Regions from separate parts of the Pseudoalteromonas sp. McH1-7 genome, predicted to be linked through region 1. Evidence: predicted binding sites of a transcription regulator. Region 1 holds the regulator's gene; each other region holds the start of a gene.
The links. The regulator ArgR, encoded in region 1, controls arginine synthesis, uptake and breakdown. The targets are predictions, from matches to a motif close to ANTGAATANNTATTCANT.
Positions count from the first base shown of each region.

Region 2: the regulator ArgR is predicted to act here: its motif matches at 3,372-3,389, upstream of gltB (glutamate synthase large subunit).
Region 3: the regulator ArgR is predicted to act here: its motif matches at 3,802-3,819, upstream of HUZ36_RS06935 (aspartate aminotransferase family protein).

Region 1 covers NZ_JABWPQ010000003.1:152,998-160,550, reverse strand. Annotated here, with positions in the region: gene HUZ36_RS03265 (SPFH domain-containing protein) at 1-201, opposite strand, end outside; gene HUZ36_RS03260 (OB-fold-containig protein) at 464-1,075, opposite strand; gene argR (transcriptional regulator ArgR) at 1,421-1,888, opposite strand; gene mdh (malate dehydrogenase) at 2,130-3,062, shown strand; gene serA (phosphoglycerate dehydrogenase) at 3,143-4,372, opposite strand; gene rpiA (ribose-5-phosphate isomerase RpiA) at 4,384-5,037, opposite strand; gene HUZ36_RS03235 (5-formyltetrahydrofolate cyclo-ligase) at 5,144-5,770, opposite strand; gene HUZ36_RS03230 (hypothetical protein) at 5,767-6,300, opposite strand; gene HUZ36_RS03225 (S10 family peptidase) at 6,494-7,553, opposite strand, start outside.
Region 2 covers NZ_JABWPQ010000041.1:12,005-19,557, reverse strand. Annotated here, with positions in the region: gene gltB (glutamate synthase large subunit) at 1-3,272, opposite strand, end outside; gene HUZ36_RS21100 (Grx4 family monothiol glutaredoxin) at 3,820-4,164, opposite strand; gene HUZ36_RS21095 (Fe-Mn family superoxide dismutase) at 4,541-5,122, shown strand; gene HUZ36_RS21090 (PrkA family serine protein kinase) at 5,309-7,231, shown strand; gene HUZ36_RS21085 (YeaH/YhbH family protein) at 7,258-7,553, shown strand, end outside.
Region 3 covers NZ_JABWPQ010000007.1:103,721-111,273, reverse strand. Annotated here, with positions in the region: gene HUZ36_RS06950 (sigma-54-dependent transcriptional regulator) at 1-1,007, shown strand, start outside; gene HUZ36_RS06945 (anthranilate synthase component II) at 1,575-2,156, shown strand; gene HUZ36_RS06940 (HDOD domain-containing protein) at 2,529-3,704, shown strand; gene HUZ36_RS06935 (aspartate aminotransferase family protein) at 4,061-5,272, shown strand; gene astA (arginine N-succinyltransferase) at 5,340-6,353, shown strand; gene astD (succinylglutamate-semialdehyde dehydrogenase) at 6,369-7,553, shown strand, end outside.

The DNA.
Region 1 (7,553 bases):
TTCCATTTTGTGGATCACGGGTAATACAACACCGCCTGTGGTAGTAACATCAGGCTCATTTTTCATTTTGTTGATGATTAATGCCTGACCCTGCTCAACCTTACGGTAGAATTTACCTATTAAAAGTAAAATGGCGAATATGATTACAATGGCTATTCCCGCGATTGCGAGTACCGGTCCGAGGTTATTTAGAAATTCCATGCTTGTTCCTGCTTTGCGCTATATAGTTTGAACCAGAAGTAGTGGCTCGTGTTTTAATTCCGTTGTTTTGTATGTTTCACCCATTGCATTGATAGTTATGTTCCTGCTGCAAATAGATAGGTGACTAAGTACGCTCTGTGTAAAGCTGTTGGCTAGATAAAAAGGCTGTTGAGTCCGATTTAACAAGCACTTTATTTTTACTTCAGATACGAGTTAATTGTGTGTTCTACTCTGTCACTAATTGAGCAGAGTAAGGGTGCAATTACCAAGGTTTAGCTACAACCGTGTAGCTATGGGTCGTGATGTCATGGTCAATAAGTAACGCACTGTCTCCTATGGTGAAGGTATTGTCTTCGTCTGAACGGATCTCAATCAGTTGTTCAGTACCCTGAATATATACTCTGGCTTGACCAAAGGTGCTACTTACGCGTGACGTGGCGATGGTACACTCAAGTCCAACCAGCGCATGTTTTGAAGTGGTTTCTTGGCTTTCAAAAAAGCGTCGTAAAGGCCTTACCAACAGCGCGGTAAGTGGTAAAGCTACGATAAGGCTGGCGAGCATGAATACTGTACCTATAAAATAATAGGAAATACCATTACCGAGCAAATAAGCAAAAAGCTGCTGAGTATATAAACTGATAATCCAGCCAAGCGATATAATAATGCTCAGTGAGATACTCAGTGGCACTCCACCAAATGCGAGTTGCCAATACGAGCTACTTGAAGCAGTGTTCGCTTCAATATCAACATCACTCTCTAAAATATCGAGATCTACCAAGCCCAGCAGAGCTATTATCCAAAATAAGATGACGATCAATAGTAAGGTTGAAAAAATGATCGTAGGAAAAGTAAATGCTGTATTTAAAAATTCCATTTGCGCTCCTTAACTCCTCGTATTTACTTTGTGCTCAGCAAATAATTAGAAAAGGCTGCGTGTTCATGGGTTTTTGCTTTCACGACTTGACAGCGCATTGCATTATAGCTGAACGAGGGATAATCGATATGCTGTGTTGCTGATAATACTCAATAGATAATTGGTATAAAACAAGCTGTCCCTCTTGTAAGGTGAGAAATAGTCACCCTGTGTATCTAAAGTTGCCACAATGAGACATATTATGTCAACTAAATATTTGCTGTTGTTTTAACCCATTTGTTTAGCTGTGTGCAATAAGCTGAGGCGGGGAAATCGCGCCAGTTGTGATACCAGCGCGGCGGAGTATTATACGTTATCAAATAGTGTCTTTACTTTATCTAGGGTCACGTCTATTTCTGATATTTTAGCTGGTGCAATAAAAATAGTATCGTCACCGGCTATGGTACCTAGTACACCATCTGCTGTGCCAAGAGAGTCCAATAATCGCGCGATTAGCTGGGCAGCTCCTGGGCTGGTGCGAATAATGATCATCATTTCATTGTGCATAATGTCTACGACTAGTTGGCGTAGTGGGCTTTTTGCCGTGGGCACGCTCATCTCAGCAGGTAAACAATAAACCATTTCCTGCTTTGCATTACGGGTTCTTACAGCGCCAAACTTGCTAAGCATACGGGAGACTTTACTTTGACTAACATTGTCAAACCCTTGTTGTTTGAGCGCATCAACAATTTCACCTTGAGAGCCAAAGTTTTCTTCTTTTAGAATCGCTTTAAATGCTTTGATAAGTGCTTCTTGTTTTTCTTGCGGCTGCATAGTTTGTCTTCTTTTACGGCTAATTTTTAAATTCTACACAAAACCGTAAGGATCCCCAAATTTGCGCGACCAAAATCGCTGTCGTAAAGCATTGGCGCACAAAGTGTCGCGATCTTTACACTTTTACTTAAGACATTAGTCAAAAAATCTTGAAAATAGCCGTGATATATTTGTGTTTACCTGCGCTTTTCATTATCTTTACTGCACACTCAATTCCACCTTCAAATTATGGAGAATTCACATGAAAGTTGCTGTATTAGGTGCCGCTGGCGGTATCGGTCAAGCTCTATCTTTATTGCTTAAAAATGGTCTACCAGCTGGCTCTGAGTTAGCGCTTTATGACGTTGCACCTGTTGTACCTGGTGTTGCAGTTGACTTATCTCACATCCCAACTGCGGTAACTGTTGCAGGTTATGGTAAAGATGACCTAGACCCAGCACTAGCTGGTGCTGACGTAGTGCTTATCCCTGCTGGTATGCCGCGTAAGCCGGGTATGGACCGTGCTGATCTATTCAATGTAAATGCTGGTATCATCAAAACGCTTGCTGAAGGTATTGTTAAAAACTGCCCTAAAGCACTTGTCGGTATCATTACAAACCCAGTAAATGGCACGGTACCAATCGTTGCTGAAGTATTCAAAAAAGCAGGAACTTATGATCCAGCTCGTGTATTCGGTGTAACAACGCTTGACGTTATCCGCGCTGAAACTTTTATCGCAGAGCTAAAAGGTCTAGATGTTTCTGAAGTTAAGATCCCAGTAATTGGTGGTCACTCAGGTACTACAATTCTGCCTCTTCTTTCTCAAGTTGAAGGTGTTGAGTTTACTGACGAAGAAGTTGCTTCACTTACTACTCGCATTCAAAACGCAGGTACTGAAGTGGTTGAAGCAAAAGCTGGTGGCGGCTCAGCGACATTATCTATGGGGGCAGCAGCTGCACGTTTCTGTTTCTCGTTAGTGAAAGGCCTGCAAGGTGAAGAAGTGTTAGAATACGCCTATGTTGAAGGTAACACAGGCGATGCTACATTCTTTGCTCAGCCAGTTATCCTTGGCAAAAACGGTGTAGAGAAGTTACTTCCTTACGGTGAGCTAAGTGCGTTTGAGCAAAAAGCAAAAGACGACATGCTAGCGACACTTGAAAAAGACATCAAAGAAGGTGTTGATTTCATGGCTTAAGCCAGACTGATACAAAAAACCAGTCGCTTTTACAGTGACTGGTTTTTTTATGCCTGAGGTTTACCCTCACACTGTTGGGTTTAGTGAAGAATACGAGCTCTTAGTGTACCTTCTACTGCGCTCAGCTCTTTCAACGCAACTTCTGAATGGTCGCTATCGACATCTATGACAACATAACCGATCGACTCGTCTGTTTGCAGATACTGCGCGGCGATGTTGATACCATGCTGAGCAAATGCTTGGTTAATTTGAGTCAGCACACCAGGGCGGTTGACATGCACATGCAGTAAACGGCTTCTGTTCGATAGCTCAGGTAATGATACTTCAGGGAAGTTCACGGCGGTGACTGTTGAGCCATTATCAGAGTATTTTGTGAGCTTGCCAGCTACTTCTACACCGATATTTTCTTGTGCTTCTTGGGTTGAGCCACCAACATGTGGGGTCAGTAGTACATTGTCAAATTCACGCAGTGGTGAGACAAACTCTTCGTTGTTCGACTTAGGCTCTACTGGAAAGACATCTATTGCCGCGCCGGATAGCTTTTTACCCGCTAATGCCTCTGCTAAGGCGTCAATATCAACAACAGTACCACGAGAAGCGTTGATCAGAATTGCACCTTGTTTCATGACTTCGATTTCAGCCATACCGATGAGGTTTTTCGTTTGTGGCGTTTCTGGTACATGTAAACTAACCACATCAGCACGCTGTAATAATTGCGTCAGAGTTGGGAGCTGGGTTGCATTTCCTAGGGTAAGTTTATCCTCAATATCGTAGAACTCGACATTCATGCCGATATTTTCAGCCATAATGCCAAGCTGAGTACCGATATGGCCATAACCAATAATACCCAGTGTTTTTCCGCGAGCTTCGAAGGAGCCATCGGCCGACTTATCCCATTCACCACGGTGTGCTTTGGCATTGCGCTCAGGAATACGGCGAAGTAATAACAAGATTTCACCCAACACCAGCTCTGCAACCGAGCGAGTATTAGAAAATGGCGCATTGAATACAGCGATACCGCGCTGTTTTGCAGCATTCAAGTCAACTTGGTTGGTACCGATACAAAAGCACCCAATCGCGACTAGCTTTTCAGCTTGCGCTAACACGGTTTCTGTTAAGTGTGTACGAGAGCGGATCCCGACAAAGTGGGCGTCTTTGATCCGCTCGATAAGCTCAGGCTCCGGTAAGGATGTTTTGACATAGTCTATATTGCTGTAGCCGTTGCGCTTTAGTGTTTCTACCGCACTTTGGTGCACACCTTCTAACAACAAAATTCGAATTTTATCCTTTGATAACGAAACCTTGCTCATCTGTAATCTCACTAGTTGATTTTAGGCCCTTCTTCGGTGCCTGTTATAACAACGTCAGCGCCACGTGAGGCAAATAAGCCATTGGTGACAACGCCAACAATCTGGTTAATTTTTTCTTCAAGCGCTTTTGCTGCGCTAATTTCTAGGCCGTGTACATCTAAAATAACGTTGCCGTTATCTGTAGTGACACCTTGGCGGTACACAGGGTCGCCGCCAAGCTTAAGTAATTCTCTCGCTACATAACTGCGTGCCATCGGGATCACTTCAACTGGCAACGGAAAAGCGCCCAAAGTGTCGACATGTTTGGTGTTATCAACAATACAAACAAACTTTTTAGCGACGGCAGCGACAATTTTTTCACGTGTGAGTGCCGCACCACCGCCTTTTATCATCTCGTTTTGACTGTTAATCTCATCTGCGCCATCGACATATACTGCAAGTTCTGACACATCGTTTAGCTCAAAGACTTCAATGCCAAGTGCTTTTAGTTTTTCCGTTGATGCTTCAGAACTGGAAACCGCCCCCTTGATATTGTCTTTGATGCTTCCTAACGCATCAATAAAGTGGTTAACGGTGGAACCTGTTCCAACCCCAACAATCGTATTTTCTTCTACGTAGTTTAAGGCTGCCCACGCTGCGGCTTTTTTCATTTCATCTTGAGTCATAACGCTACACTTAATTGTTATTGAAGTTGCACAGAGTATAACTCAATCAAAGTGGTAGCGTCATGGTCAAAAGCAGCGCTAATCGCGCTTAACTTGTTGCACTCTATTATTGTTCCGGCCAAGTATATAAGCGGGTGGGTGTAAGAATAGTTGGCAGTGGGATATCCCAAGCTTCGGTCGGTAAGCTTAAAACGCGCTGACAGTCATGAGCCAGCCCCATCAAAGTTGGCTTATCTCGCTGCTCAGCATAATGTAACGCCAATGTTCTATCATAATATCCACCACCCATACCTAAGCGGTTTCCATGCTCATCAAAAGCGACTAACGGCATCAATAGTAAATCTAACGATGCAAGAGGCGCCACAGCTGAGCAATCTAGCTTAGGCTCCAAGATAGCATAGCGATTTGTCTTCATGGGTGAGTTTTTTTCATACTTCTGAAAGAGTAAGTTAGTGTGGTTAAATGGGTGTATTATAGGTAGGTAAACTTGATGTTTTTTAGACCAAAGTGATTGAATTAAAAGGGATGTGTCTAGTTCTCCATCATTTTGTAAATAGACACCTATACGGGCGTTATTTGGTAAGTTTGCATGTTGAAAAAAATTAATATTTAATTGTGTGGCTGCAACAGATTGCTCTATTGAAGATAGCGAGTTTCTACGTTTTCTAATGGTTTTTCTCAACTCACCCCTAGTAAGTTGAGAATTATTAATGTTGTTATTAGATTTACTCATTCTATTGCAAGCAATTCAGGGAAAAATAAGCTGATACCAAGCAAAATAAATAAAATAATCAGCACCGCGAGTAGATAATAAAGCCAAGTTTTTGATTTCGCTGGTGGTGCAGGCTCGTACTCGAGCTCGTCAAACAGATCAGTAGACTCCCAGTCATCTTCTTCTTTATCTGTGGCTTCATGTTGTTGAGTAGGAGCGAGGCGCTGCTCTATGTCTTCTAAGCGCTCTTCAATTCTGATTAGGCTACTTGTAATGTAGTCAAGCGCTTCAAAAACTCTCTCCTGATCTGGATTTGATACGGCAGCAGAGGAATGAGCGTGCAGCTTGGCAGTGATCCCGACACTGGCTAATAGTTTGATCTGTTTGAGTGCTTTGGTTTTATCACTGGGGGCAAATAAAGCTTTTCCAGCATAAAACTGCTGAATTTTCGATGGCGAGGTTTTTAACCTTTCAGCGAGGGTCGTCGCAGCACTTTGCTGATCTTTACCGTCGGCCATGCCAACGAAGACGACTTTAAACTGCTCGTTCATGGTGCGTGCCTAAGTTGTAAATAGATAGTATTAAGTATATCTAGATTATAGGTAACTGTAGAAAGATAAAAGGAAATTTTTATTATTAGGGCCTGTTGATCTTTCAAGTTTATTTTTGTAGCAGTTTGATAGGTATTTATACAAGGCAGAGCCTAAAATAGTGGCCACATTTGCAGCCACTACTTAATGAAGATTAGTAAAGTGCTGACTGTCCCACTTTTGGTATGGTGTTTTGAATGAAGCGGCGGAGATCTTCATTGGATGTTTCTAAGTCTTCGTGACGTAGGTACATCATATGTCCAGAGCGGTAACCTTTGAAGGTTAACCTGTCTCGCATCTTCCCGCTAGGATCTAGTTGCCACATATTATATTTAGCATCAAAGTAATTAGTCGCACCATCGTAGTAGCCAGACTGAGTAAGTACATGGAGGTAAGGGTTTTGTGCCATGGCTAATCTGAGCTGCTCACCGACATTATTGTCGCTATTATCCCAAGGATGAACCGCACCAAACATATTGTACTTTACATCTGTTTTATAATTGAGTTCAGTCGCAAAATAGTGATTAATTGCCGGTGTAAATGAGTGCAGCCAAGATGTAAGCTCAGGCCAATAGTCTGGGCGGGATCCTGCATCTCTTTTATCAATACCGAGATAGCGAGAGTCTAGTCTACCTATAGTGCGACCGCGGTCGCGCAATAGCTCTTTCCAAAATGCTGCGGTAGGAATGTCGAGATTATTTTGAGCAACGAAACGCTCATTTAAGCCGCTATATTTAGCAACAGTTTTGATAACACTTTGTTTTTCCTGTTCGCTGATAAATGCTCCTTTGGCGAGTGCTGGGAGGTATTTGTCGATAGTATATGCTTCTACTTCTGCTAGCACCTCAGGTAGGTCTTTACTTTGAAGCTCGGTTGGTAGGGCCTTATGATACCACGCAGCAGCTGCGTAATAGGGTAAACGGTTAGCAACTTTTACTGGGCCTTGACGCTTGATCCCGATGTCGGTTGGAGATACCAGAATAACGCCGTTTAAATATAACCACTGCTTGTTTTGCATAGCGTGTGCGAGTCCTGCAACACGCGTGGTACCATAGCTTTCACCAATTAAATACTTAGGTGATAACATGCGCTCATTACGATGAATGAAGGTATTTAGCCACTCCGCTAAATATTTTATATCGGCGTTTATTCCAAAAAATATTTTTGTTTGTTCTGGTTTACTGGGATATTTACCTTCAGCATTTTTAAGAACC
Region 2 (7,553 bases), on a different contig from region 1:
AAACCAAAGCTTTCTGCACCAAGAATAGCGGCCTTGATAATATCTAACCCTGTTTTTAGACCACCGTCGGTTTGCAGCCTGATCCGGTGACGTAAACCATTTTCAACCAATGCTTGTTGAGTCTCTGCAAGTCCCAGTTCCCAAGGACTACCTGCATACTTCACTGATGTCAGTGGACTTGCCCCTGTGCCGCCATCATAGCCCGCTATGGTAATAAGGTCGGCATATGCCTTGGCAACACCAGTCGCTATGGTGCCGACACCTGGTTCTGAAACCAGCTTGACCGAGATCATCGCCTCTGGATTTACCTGCTTTAAGTCAAAAATCAGTTGTGCTAAGTCTTCAATAGAGTAAATATCGTGATGTGGTGGCGGCGAAATCAAAGTAACACCTGGAACTGAATAGCGAAGTTTCGCGATGTAAGGCGTCACCTTTTCACCTGGTAGCTGACCTCCCTCCCCCGGTTTTGCGCCTTGAGCCACTTTAATTTGAATAACATCAGCAGAGCGCAAATAATGCGGCGTCACGCCAAACCGCCCAGACGCAACTTGCTTGATGCGGGAATTCTTTTCAGTGCCAAAACGGAGCTTGTCTTCGCCCCCCTCACCAGAATTTGAGCAGCCTCCCAGGCGATTCATAGCAATAGCTAGCGCTTCGTGCGCTTCAGGAGATAATGCACCGATACTCATTGCTGCGGAGTCAAAACGCTTATAAAGCTCTGTTGCTGGTTCCACTTCCTCAAGATCGATTGAGTTCTGTTCCGTTTTGAGCTTTAACATATCTCGTAAATTGGTGACGGGACGATTATTTACAAGCTCTGCATATTTTATATAGTCCTGATAATTCCCCGAACGCACCGCTGTTTGTAACGTTTGTACAACATCTGGATTGTAGGCATGGTACTCACCACCATGTACGTACTTTAATAGACCACCATGTGATAATAACTTGCGTCTACTAAACGCGAGTTTGTTTAGCTGTTGTTGTTCTAATGCAAAATCATCAAAACATGCACCTTTAATACGGTTTGCAACGCCGTTGAAGCACAACTCTACCACTTCATCAGACAAACCTACGGCTTCAAATAACATCGAGCAACGGTAGGATGCAATTGTACTGATCCCCATTTTCGACATGATTTTGTATAAACCTTTATTTATAGCGCCACGATATGACAGTGTAACTTCCCGATATGATTTTTGAATGACCTTCTTGTCACACATATCAACCAGTGTTTCATATGCTAAATAGGGATAAATTGCGGTGGCACCAAAGCCTAGTAATACAGCAAATTGGTGGGGATCTCGAACACTGCCGGTTTCAACAATGATATTTGCATCACAACGTAGGTTTTCATTCACCAAACGTTGTTGTATTGCCCCCACAGCCATAGCAGCTGGTATAATGTGTTTTCCAGCTGCTATGTCTCGGTCGGTTAAGATCAACATAACGCAACCACTACGTGCTTTTTCTGTTGCTTCCTTACAAACTCGTTCAATAGCTGCGCGCAAGGACTCCTCTGCATTATATATTAATGAAATTTTGCAAGCGCAATAATGGTCATCATCTGCATGCAGCAATTGCTGCATGTCAGAATACGTTAACACTGGAGAAGCAAATTGTAAGCGTTTAGCGTGACCTGTAGTCTCGTTAAAAACGTTTTGCTCTCGGCCAATACAGGTAGCCAAAGACATAACATGATTTTCACGCAGCGGATCTATGGGCGGGTTTGTAACTTGCGCAAATTTTTGTCTAAAGTAATCGAAGATTGAGCGGTGCCCCTCAGACAAAACAGCAAAAGGTGTATCATCTCCCATTGAGCCTGTTGCTTCTTGGCCATTTTCACCCATCACACGAATAACTTGATCTAGCTCTTCATTTGTGTAACCGAACTGCTTTTGGTACGTTACCAAGGTCTCATCATCTAGATCGCGTTTACCTGATGCTTGCTCATCTAACGCTTCAAATGGCGTTAACCGTTTTACATTTTGCTCAAGCCAAGTCTTATAGGGGTGTCTGGATTTCAGATCTTGATCGATTTCATCGGGCTGCCAAATCTTGCCATGTAAAGTATCGACCACCAATAACTCACCTGGTCCTACACGGCCTTTTTCAATGACTTCGTCAGGTGCATAATCCCAAATGCCCACTTCAGATGCGAGGGTAATAAACCCATCTTGAGTGATCACATAGCGCGCGGGTCTTAGGCCATTACGGTCGAGGTTGCAAGCAGCAAAACGACCATCTGACATCACTATCCCAGCGGGGCCATCCCATGGCTCCATGTGCATAGAATTAAAGTCATAGAATGCGCGAAGATCTTCATCCATAGCGCGGTTTTTCTGCCATGAGGGAGGCACAAGCATACGCATTGCTCGAAACAGATCCATCCCACCCGCTAAAAACAGCTCTAACATGTTGTCTAAGCTAGAGGAATCAGATCCAGTCTCATTGACAAACGGCGCTGCCGTTTGTAAATCAGGTAATAGCGGTGAAGCAAACTTGTAGGCCCGAGCACGCGCCCACTGACGATTGCCTTGAATTGTATTAATCTCACCATTGTGTGCTAAATAGCGAAATGGTTGAGCCAAAGGCCATCGAGGCTGAGTATTGGTTGAGAAGCGTTGGTGAAATACGCAAATAGCACTCGTCATACGGATGTCAGCAAGATCAGAATAGAAGTTAGGTAAATCCACTGGCATCATCAAGCCTTTATAGATAGTCACCAAACCAGACAAACTGCAAATATAAAATTGCTCGTCCTGCTCCAACCTTTTTTCAATCCGACGCCTCGCAATATAAAGGCGTCGCTCTAAATCTTTAGGACGCCAACCTTCTGGCGCACCGATAAAAACTTGCTTAAACTCAGGTAATTGTGCTTTGGCAATAGGGCCAAGCATGGATGGATCAGTTGGTACTACACGCCAACCAATCACCGTCAGTGTTTCTTTTTCTAATTCTTCACAAATGACTTTTTCTGCCGCTGCTGCTAGCGCTTCATCTTGATTTAAAAATATCATGCCAACCGCATAGTTTTTACCTATGTGCCACTCATTTTCGGCAGCAATAGCTCGAAAGAAGCTATCTGGTTTTTGCAACAATAATCCACACCCATCACCTGTTTTGCCATCGGCAGAAATACCACCACGGTGCTGCATACGGTCTAAACCAGTTATGGCTGTTCGGATCAGTTTATGGCTCGGCTGTCCGCTCACATGCGCAATCAAACCAAACCCACAGTTATCTTTTTCTAATTTTGAGTCATATAGCATAGACTCCTCCCCTTGCTACAACGGCCAGCCCATGACGGTACGACGAAATGCTGGCAGATACTCAAAATTAGCCTTGATTGAAAGTAGAGTCAACACAAAAATGAATACATATTCATTAAGTTGAATATTTCTCATTGGTAATACAAGTTGCCCAAATCAATCAAAATTTATCATTTTGAAAATATTGAATATAAATTTGCAAAATGACACCGGTATCAAGAAGTGTGTAATGGCCACAAGATCCTCACAGGTAAACGTTTACGTAAACGTAACCAAAATTAAAATATGAATAAATATTCACACAATTACTATAAACCAAAGACTGGCTAACAAGCACTACATGAGAATGGCTATATAAATATGCAGCGGCAAACCTGTTTTAGTTGACGTACACGTCAACTAAATAAACAAAAGTTGGATCCAAATTGAAACGAGTAATTGTCTAGTGAAGGGATCAGGCGATTAATAAACGAGTAAAAGTATAAAAAGGGAGGAAGTTAACCAGAAAAGTTAGGGCGGCAGAGCCTATGCTCTGCCAGGTATGACATTATTCAGCCGCTGCATCATCTTTTTTATACTTAGCAGCTGTTTCTGAGATTAGTGGTTGAAGCTCACCTTTTTGGAACATCTCAATAATGATGTCACAACCACCAATCAGCTCACCTTCAACCCAAAGTTGTGGAAAGGTAGGCCAGTTTGCATAATGCGGTAGCTCTGCACGAATATCAGGGTTTAGTAGTATATCTACATACGCAAACTGCTCACCGCACGCCATCAAAGCCTGAGATGCTTGCGAAGAAAAACCACAGTTAGGGAGTTTAGGAGACCCTTTCATATAAAGAATAATTGGGTTTTCTTCGATCTGTTGTTTAATCTTATCAATAGTTTCCATTAGTTACCTCAAAATGACGTTTTTCCGATATTTATGTACAGCACGCTAATATCGGCACTTTAGCTTGCTACTCACTATTACAACACACATTAGTAAACCACTACGCCAGCCGCACGATAGGTTAGAAGCAACGGTATAGCGCCTAAACTGAGCTCATTTATTGCCCATGTGAAGGCTGCTATTTGGCATCGGTTCACAAAGAATATGTATTATAAGTCATTAAGTCACTGGCACGCATTGCTGTTTGCCAAAACTTGAGTAAAATAGTCAGGAATTATAGTATCACTATAAAAGCCAATGGTATAGAAAAGTGGGCTAATGTTAGCTTGCTTTCGTATGAGTTGTTGGCAAATCAACCAAAAAAATGGAGATTAATATGGCATTTGAACTACCGTCACTACCTTATGCACTAAACGCACTTGAGCCGCACATCTCTCAAGAGACGTTAGAATTCCACCACGGCAAACACCACAACACTTATGTTGTAAAGCTAAATGGTTTAATTGAAGGTACTGACTTCGAAGGTAAATCACTAGAAGAGATCGTTTGTAGCTCTGAAGGTGGTGTTTTCAACAATGCTGCTCAAATCTGGAACCATACGTTCTACTGGCACAGCTTAGCACCAAATGCAGGTGGCGAACCAACAGGTAAAGTTGCGGAGCTAATCAACGCGAAATGGGGCTCATTTGCTGCGTTCCAAGAAGCTTTTAATGACAAAGCGGTAAATAACTTTGGCTCAAGTTGGACTTGGTTAGTTCAACTTGCTGACGGCTCTTTAGATATCGTAAATACTTCAAACGCAGCTACGCCGCTGACTGAAGAAGGTGTTACACCAATTATCACAGTTGATCTTTGGGAACACGCTTACTATATCGACTACCGTAACGTCCGTCCTGAATACCTAAAGGGTTTCTGGGCACTTGTTAACTGGGACTTTGCAAACAGCAACCTAGCTTAACATCAACTATCATCATTGATGCAATAATGAGGGTGCTAAGGCACCCTTTTTTGCGCCTGTAATTCAACATTAATACATAAAAAATCTAGTTTTTTTTGGGTATTATTCATATCACGACTAAGCTTTAAGTAACCTTTCCTAATCTATGATCCGCAATCCATACAAGGTAGCTTACTGGAGGTCGTTATGACAATATTTGAACATTATCAGGCCAGATATGAAGCCGCGCAAGAAGAAGAGTACACTATCGCGGAATTTCTTGAAATTTGTAAAAATGATAAATCAGCCTATGCCAGCGCCCCAGAGCGACTATTAATGGCGATTGGCGAACCGGAGATGATTGACACATCTAAAGATGCGAGGCTAAGTAGACTGTTTTCCAATAGAGTAATAGCAAGATACCCTGCATTTAACGAGTTTTATGGCATGGAAGACGCTATTGAACAGATAGTCTCTTATCTCAAACACGCAGCCCAAGGGCTTGAAGAGTGTAAGCAGGTGCTCTATTTACTCGGTCCTGTTGGTGGGGGTAAGTCTTCTATCGCCGAGAAATTAAAATATTTAATGCAAAAAGTACCGGTGTATTCGCTAAAAGGCTCACCAGTTAACGACCACCCACTTTGCCTGTTCAGTCCTCAAGAAGACGCTGACTTGTTAGAAAAAGAGTACGGAATCCCTACCCGCTATATTAAAACTATAATGTCGCCATGGGCTACCAAACGCTTACATGAGTACAACGGTGATATTACTAAATTCACTGTTGTAAAGCGGTATCCATCTATACTTGACCAAATAGCCATCGCTAAAACAGAGCCTGGCGATGAAAACAACCAAGACATCTCAGCGCTAGTGGGTAAAGTAGACATTCGTAAGCTTGAACACTTTGCTCAAAATGATCCTGATGCCTACGCATATTCAGGTGCACTTTGCCTTGCAAACCAGGGGTTAATGGAGTTTGTTGAGATGTTTAAAGCCCCCATCAAAGTGCTACACCCGTTATTAACTGCAACTCAGGAAGGAAACTATAACGGCACGGAGGGTATTTCTGCACTTCCCTTTAGTGGGCTGATCCTTGCGCACTCTAACGAATCTGAATGGCAAACCTTCAAAAACAACAAAAATAATGAAGCGTTTTTAGACCGCGTTTATATCGTTAAAGTGCCTTATTGCCTACGCGTATCAGAAGAAGTAAAAATCTACGAGAAGCTCATAGAAAATAGCGAATTGCGGCAAGCTCCATGTGCCCCTGGCACGCTAGAAACTTTAGCTAAATTTTCGGCACTGTCGCGGATTAAAGAGCCTGAAAACTCAAGTATTTATTCCAAAATGCGAGTGTATGATGGAGAGAGTTTAAAAGATACAGATCCCAAAGCTAAGTCTTATCAAGAGTATCGTGACTATGCGGGAGTAGATGAGGGGATGAACGGTCTCTCCACTCGATTTGCGTTTAAAATACTTTCACGCGTCTTCAACTTTGACCACAGTGAAGTTGCAGCAAATCCAGTTCATTTGTTTTATGTATTAGAGCAACAAATAGAGCGAGAGCAATTTAACGCAGAAGTTCAGGAGCGTTACTTGAGCCACTTGAAAGGCTATCTTATTCCTCAATATGTTGAGTTTATTGGTAAGGAATTACAAACAGCATACCTAGAATCGTACTCTGAGTATGGACAAAATATATTTGACCGTTATGTAACCTATGCAGACTTTTGGATCCAAGATCAGGAGTACCGAGATCCAGACACTGGTCAGTTGTTTGACCGCGCAGCATTAAATGCAGAACTTGAGAAGATCGAAAAACCCGCGGGTATTTCAAATCCAAAAGATTTTCGAAATGAAATCGTCAATTTTGTCTTGAGAGCCAGAGCCCACCATAATGGTGATAATCCGGTATGGACTAGCTATGAAAAGCTAAGAACCGTTATTGAGAAAAAGATGTTTTCTAATACAGAGGACTTACTTCCTGTTATTTCATTTAATGCAAAAACCTCGGCTGAAGACCAGAAGAAGCATGAGGATTTCGTCAATCGCATGGTTGACAAAGGCTATACCCAAAAACAAGTTCGCTTACTCTCTGAATGGTATTTAAGAGTAAGAAAGTCTCAGTAACTTGTAAGCATTAAAGAGGGTGTTATATGGCGCATTTTATTGATCGCCGTCTTAACGGCAAAAATAAGAGCACTCTGAACCGCCAGCGTTTTATCCGCCGCTACAAAAAGCAGATAAAAAAGGCGGTATCAGAGGCGATTAACAAACGAAGTGTGACTGATGTCTCAAGTGGCGAAAGCATTTCTATTCCACAAAGAGACATTAGCGAACCTACTTTCCATCAAGGTAAGGGGGGAGATAGAGAGCTTATTCACCCTGGTAATGATCAATTTTCTACAGGTGACAAAATTCAGCGCCCGCCTTCCGGTCAGGGAGGTGGTGG
Region 3 (7,553 bases), on a different contig from region 1:
ATAAGTATAATAAAGTACTAAACGGGGTCGGAGCTGAAAATCTAATTATTGATAGAGATGAAGACTTCAAAGCCTGCATCTTAGCTAAAAATGAAGAGCTTGCGAGTATTATTCAAGGTGAAACGGGAACAGGTAAAGAAGAGTTTGCTAAATTAGTGCATCGCAAACGTATTTATCTGCAAGGAGAAGAGGTTCCTTTCGTTTCTGTTAACTGTGCAAACTTTAATAACGAATTATCGTTATCGCTTTTATTTGGTCATGTGAAAGGTGCCTTCTCAGGGGCTGAAAAGAGCACAGATGGCTTTATCGCAGAAGCAAACGGTGGGATTTTATTTTTAGACGAGATCCACACCTTGTCTATCGAGACCCAGCAAAAATTACTGCGGGTACTCAATGATGGTTCTTATAGCCGTCTAGGAGATACCAAAACGCTCTACTCTAAATTCCAAGTTATCGCTGCGACGACTAAAGACTTGGATGAAGAAGTTGAAAAGGGCACTTTTTTAATGGATTTAAGGTTTCGGTTACTGGGCATCGAGTTAACCATGAAGCCACTGCGTGAACGCAAAGACGATATTCCTAAACTGATTGATGTTTTCCTTAAAAATAAGGACATTATGCTCAGTCCTGCACAATATACTGAGTTAGTCAGCTTATGTAAGAAGTATTATTGGCAAGGCAACATTAGACAGCTTTTTGGGGTTTTGAACGCCTGGATTGCGATGTGCGATGGTAAAGTGAATATTGCTTATTTTCCACAATATAACAACATGCTAAAACCATCAGCAGTGTCTAAAAGTGACAAAGGTGGGTATGGCAAAGTCATGTCGGTATTAGAGCGTGCTATTAGCCTAGATATCTCCTTTTCCGAAGCAATAGAAGAAGTTGAATGCTTCATTATCGAAGAAGCAATGGGTCTCAATCCCAGCGTTTCTGACGTTTATCAAGGTTTACAGCTAAGTAGAAATAATTTTTACGTAAAAAGACGAAAGTACGGCTTAACGTAATAAAAGACCAATCAGCCTTAATACTTGCTCAATTTGAAGGAGTAAATCTGACGCTAACAGCGTGCTCGACAAGATTTTCTCGCCTCAAAATAGACTACTTACTTAAGACAATTGGTATAAATCACTTTCTGAGGTGGCAGACAGTTACGCCGCCTCTGCACTTCTTTATAACCGCTGTTCTTTGGCTTAAATACGCGCTATCACTTTTACCAAATTCGTTTTAAGGCTGCTGTATCTTTGCAGTCCGTGCTACACTCCTGCCGTTTGTAATTTGGCCGTCGTGATTTGCCCATCATCGTACTGAGTGAGTTTTACTCATTATCTCGATGTACAAAGTCGATGCTCAAATTTAAGAGCCTGATATTCGTATAATGAACGCTAACCCATTTTGTCTGATGCTTGCTCAACTTGAGGGCGTAAAATAGTCGCTAATGATGTAAAAAGTTGCTTATTTGGCATAACCAAATAGTCAAACTTTTGCTGTGTTATCGATAAAATTGTCTTACCTCAAAATAGAGCAGTTAATGAGGCAAATTGGCATAAGCTATGGTGTGGAGTAAAGCTTATATGCTGTTAATGATCGATAACTACGATTCTTTTACGTACAATTTAGTACAGTACTTTCAACGTTTGAATATTGAAGTATTGGTTAAGCGTAATGATGAACTTAGCATCGCTCAAATTAAGCAGCTTCGACCAAAGTATCTAGTGTTGTCTCCAGGACCTTGTACGCCGAATGAAGCAGGTATATCACTGCAAGTAGTGGAACAGCTTCAGGGCAGTTTGCCTATTCTGGGGATCTGTTTAGGTCATCAGACAATTGCGCAAGCGCTAGGAGGTAATGTGCGCCGTGCCAGACAAGTCATGCACGGTAAAACTTCTCTTGTATATCACAATAATAAAGGGGCATTTAACGGGCTTCCTTCGCCTTATGAAGTCTGCCGATACCATTCACTTATTGTAGAAAAAAACGCCTTGCCAGCAACGCTTGAAGTGAGCGCATGGACACAGTCCCCAGAGGGTAAGTTTGATGAAATTATGGGACTTGTCGCACCAGATAGGGCGCTTGAAGGAATACAATTTCATCCTGAAGCAATCTTGACCGAGCATGGGTTGGCATTACTTGATAACTTCCTAAAACGCTTCTAAAGTTTAAACAAAACCAGCTCTGTTTTGTAATTGTGCAAATAATCTGCACGCTTGAGGTCGTGTGGGTATAATACCAATTTGACTTAATACTTGCTAAATTTGAAGGAGTAAATCTGACGCTAACAGCGTTAAAAATTTCTTATTTAGAACAACTAAATAGCAAAATTTTTGCCTTGTTATCGACAAGATTTTCTCGCCTCAAAATAGACCACTTAATTAAGAAAATTGGTATAAGCTTGGAGATGATGTTTCTGTCAGTGCTTTAAGATACGCACAATAAAACTTTAATATTGCCTTTAGTGGTATAATATCGAACAATACGACTATCTGTTGAGTGCTAAACTCATTGTTTCCTTTAGATAAGTAGCATGCATGACGCAAGAAAATAAGCAAATTAGAATGGCACAAGCGCTTTCTGAGCGCGCCCATGACCTTCTTATCAGCCTTAACTTTGCCCAAAAGCAAATCGGCTATATCCATACTTTTGATATTAGTTATGGAGAAAATATTGCCCAGCGTACCATGCTTGAGGTGGAGATTGCTGCGGCTGCAAAACGACAGGAAAGCAGTACGACTCATCATAAATACATAGCTAAAGCAAGTAAGCACTTACATTCAGTTATTGAAGAGGCAATTGCAAAACAATTACATGATCTTGATACCATTTACCATGAAGTGGTTGGCATTCAAGATTCGGTTCCTGCCATTTTTGATATTTTGGCCGTGCGTTCAGCGTCAGTAGGGCGATTAGAACCACTCGTAAATGATCTCAGTTGGTTAGGGCGAGAGCTTGTATCTTTGGTGAATTTGCCGCAGTATCGCAAGAAAAATAGCAAAGGCACATCGATTAAAGTCGATACCCCTGCGCTGGCACTGAGGTATTTGGGCTTAGAAAACCTGCAAATGGTGATCCCGACGATGGCGGTGAGGCACTGGATGCCCCATGCAACAGAACCGTTTGGCTTAATGAAGCGTAAAATGCGGGAGCTAAGTATGAGCACTGCAATTGCAGCAAAGGAGCTTGCCCCATTTTTTGGTGTTAAAGAACAACATGCCTTTACCTTGGGAATGCTACTTGAACTGGGCAAAATTGCGTTAGTCAGACTGTATTTACGTACTTTTGAAAGAGTATGGCAAGCCAAAGTACAAATTGCCCGTGATAAAAAGCAAAAAGATCTACATACCGCGCTAATGGAGCTATCTCCAGATCCCCTATTTTTGCGTAACTTGCTGTTAGAACACTCCGCAGATATATCTCGAAAACTAATAGAGAAAATGGAGCTGCGTTACCTTCCCTTTAATGCGGTAATGGAAGAGTATTCGCAAACTTATTTACCAAAATCGCATAAAAAAATAGCGGATCCGTTACCACTGACACAAGTGATGCAAAAAGCCTATGGCTATGCTCAAATGCTTGTTTTAAAAGACAGTCAGTTGATAGAAGATGACGAAGCTGAGATTTTACTCAGTCACCTAGAACTCACTGAAGAAATGCGTCAGCAATTGGCAAAATGTGCATTCCATAACCTTCAGTTGACGATTTTGTAAAAAAAAACGGAATTTTTTTTGCGACTATTCATTCAGAACCTAACCTTTAATGATCAGTGCAAGGCTGCATCATGCTTGCTTTGCCCTGAATATCAGCCCTAAATAGTTATTCACTTGAGTTGAGAATATATGTTAAACCCTTGAATGCAAAGGGCTGGGAACATGCTATAAGTGAGACAAATGGCGCTTTTTCTGAAATAATGAGCGTATGAATTTTGTGCCATCAAGGGGCGGGTCAAAATACATAGCACCTAATTGGTGTGAATAAATATCCTATCAAGCGGTGGCAATGCGCCAACCTTCAAACGGAATGACTCCTTGTTTGCACTTTCACTCACCAAATATGAGGAAATAAAATGACTATCAATCGTGAATTGTTTGACGACGTAATGGTACCTAACTACGCACCTTCTGCTGTGATCCCAGTAAAAGGCGAGGGCTCTCGCGTGTGGGATCAAGAAGGTCGTGAATACATCGACTTTGCTGGTGGTATCGCAGTTAACTGTTTAGGTCATTGTCACCCAGCTTTGGTGGGCGCATTAAAAGAGCAAGGCGAAAAAATCTGGCATTTGTCTAATGTAATGACTAATGAGCCTGCACTACGTCTTGCGAAAAAGCTTACTGATGCAACATTTGCAGAAAAGGTCTACTTCGCCAACTCTGGTGCAGAAGCGAACGAAGCGGCACTAAAACTTGCGCGCCGTTGGGCACTTGACAAGTTCGGTGCTGAAAAATCGCAAATCATTTCATTTAATCAAGGTTTCCACGGCCGTACATTCTTTACGGTTACTGTGGGTGGTCAAGCTGCGTATTCGGATGGTTTTGGTCCAAAGCCTGGCGATGTAGTTCACACAAACTACAACGACTTAGCAGCGTTTGAAGCTCTTATCTCTGACAATACTTGTGCAGTGATGATGGAACCGCTACAAGGTGAAGGTGGCATTATTTCACCAACCGCTGAGTTTGTTAAAGGTGTGCGTGAACTATGTGATAAACACAACGCGCTACTTATTTTTGACGAAGTACAAACTGGTGTTGGTCGTACAGGTGAACTATACGCATACCAAGGCTTAGGGGTAACACCAGACATTCTAACCACAGCTAAAGCACTAGGTGGTGGTTTCCCTATCGGGGCAATGATCACGACCACTGAAATTGCAGTGCACCTAAAAGTAGGTACTCACGGTTCAACATACGGTGGTAATCCATTAGCTTGTGCGGTTGCTGAAGCTGCATTTGATACCGTTAACACAACAGAAGTGCTTGACGGTGTAAAAGCAAAAGAACAGCTTTTCCGTGAATTACTTAATGACATCAACGAAAAGTACAACGTATTTAGTGAAGTACGTGGTAAAGGTCTATTGCTTGGTGGCGTAGTTACTGAAAAGTATCAAGGCAAAGCAAAAGAGTTCTTGGTTGAAGGTATCAAACAAGGCGTGATGTCACTTGTGGCTGGTGCAAACGTGGTACGTTTTACTCCATCTTTAGTTATTCCTGATGCTGACATTCGCGAAGGAATGGCACGCTTTGAAAAAGCGGTTGCTGCGGTAGTTGCTAACAACGCCTAATACTGATTGCAAGGTCACCTTTTGGTGGCCTTGTTGTTATCCACATTTTTGAGGAGTAAGCGGGCTCATGATGATCCTTCGCCCAATCCAAGAAAGCGATTATCCAGCGCTTTTAAACATTGCTCATGAATCAGGCCACGGTTTTACCTCTTTGCCTGTTAACGAAGAGCTATTACAGAAGAAGATTGCACGTTCAGTTGCTTCATTTGGTAAGCAAGCAGACAAGCCTTTTGATGAAGGGTATTTATTTGTATTAGAAGATACAGAAACTGGCGAGGTGGTTGGTACCAGTGGTATCGAAGCTGCGGTTGGTTTGGATGATGCGTTTTATCATTACCATCTGAGCAAAGTGATCCACTCTTCTCGCACGCTGAATGTTTACAAAGCAGTGGATATTTTAACGCTATGTAATGATTACACTGGCGCAACGGAACTATGCACGCTGTTCTTAAAGGATGGTTATCGTAAGGGAAGCAACGGCAAACTCTTATCTCGCTCTCGCTTTATGTTTATTAATCAACATCGTGCGCGCTTTGCCGAAACCGTGATTGCAGAAATGCGCGGCGTGTCGAATGAACAAGGTGAAAGTCCATTTTGGCAGTGGCTTGAAGAGCATTTCTTCTCTATGGACTTCCCAACTGCTGATTACCTCACGGGTATTGGCCAAAAGGTCTTTATTGCAGAGCTAATGCCAAAATACCCAATCTACGTCAACCTGCTCAGTGAAGAAGCACAAGCGGTGATTGGTGAGGTACATGACAATACTCGCCCTGCGATTGAGCTATTAAAGAGTGAAGGTTTCACCTTTAACGGTTACGTTGATATTTTTGACGCAGGCCCTACTGTTGAAGCCAAAGTGAGCAATATTCGCACGGTATGCAATAGCGAAAAGCGCACAGTGAAAATAGGCGATAGTCAAGGTGGATTCCCTGTTATGGTCGCAAATGATAAACTTGTGGACTATCGCGCAGCGGTCATAGAGTTAACTTTGTCTGATGACAATGAGATAACGCTTGCTCCACATGTTGCTGCGGCGCTAAAAGTAGAAGAAGGCGATCAAGTAAGCCTAGTGAAGATTTAAGATTGGGAACAGATTATGACAACACATGCAGCACAACTAATTAACGGTGAGTGGATTGCAGGACAAGGCGAAAGCTTTAGCTCTGTAAACCCAGCAAACAACGACGTAATTTGGACAGCAAACGCAGCAACAGCAGCGCAAGTTGATAGCGCAGTAAAAGCAGCACGTGAAGCTTTCTATTCATGGAGCGACATGAGCTTTGCAGCGCGCTTAGAAATTGTTAAGCGTTTTGCTGAAGTACTAAAAGAAAATAGCGAAGAGTTGGCTATCGCAATTGCTAAAGAAACGGGCAAACCACTTTGGGAAACTCGCACCGAAGCGGGCGCTATGGTAGGTAAAATCGCAATTTCTGAGAAAGCTTATCAAGAGCGTACTGGCGTGGTTGAAAATCCAATGCCTGTTGGTCGTGCAGTTATTCGTCATAAAGCGCACGGCGTGGTTGCGGTGTTTGGCCCATATAACTTCCCAGGCCATCTACCTAATGGTCACATTGTACCTGCGCTACTGGCTGGTAACACGGTTATTTTCAAGCCGTCTGAACTCACACCATACGTTGCTGAGTTAACACTTAAGTACTGGCAACAAGCAGGTCTTCCTGCGGGCGTGATTAACTTAGTTCAAGGTGAAGTTGAAACTGGTAAGGCACTTGCGTCACATGCTGGTATCGATGGCTTATTCTTTACTGGTTCTTCTCGTACTGGTCATTTATTACATGAGCAATATGCAGGCCAACCAGGTAAGATCTTAGCGCTTGAAATGGGTGGCAATAACCCACTCATCGTAAAAGACGTAGCGGATACCAAAGCGGCAGTGCATGACATTATTCAATCAGCGTTTATTTCAAGCGGTCAGCGTTGTACTTGTGCTCGTAAGCTATTCCTTCCGGCAGGTGAGCAAGGTGACATCATCCTTGAGCAACTGATCAAAGCGACTAAAGCGATTAAGGTTGGCAACTTTGATGATGCAGAACAACCATTTATGGGTTCAATGATCTCAAATGCAGCTGCAGCCGGTATGGTAAAAGCACAGCAACAGCTTGTTGAGTTAGGTGGTGAGTCGCTTATTGAGCTGACGCACACAGAAGGCACAGGCTTTGTGACGCCAGGTATCATCGAATGTACTAACATTGCAGACTTCCCTGATGAAGAACACTTTGGCCCGTTATTAAAAGTATTCCGCTACACAGACTTTGACGCGGCA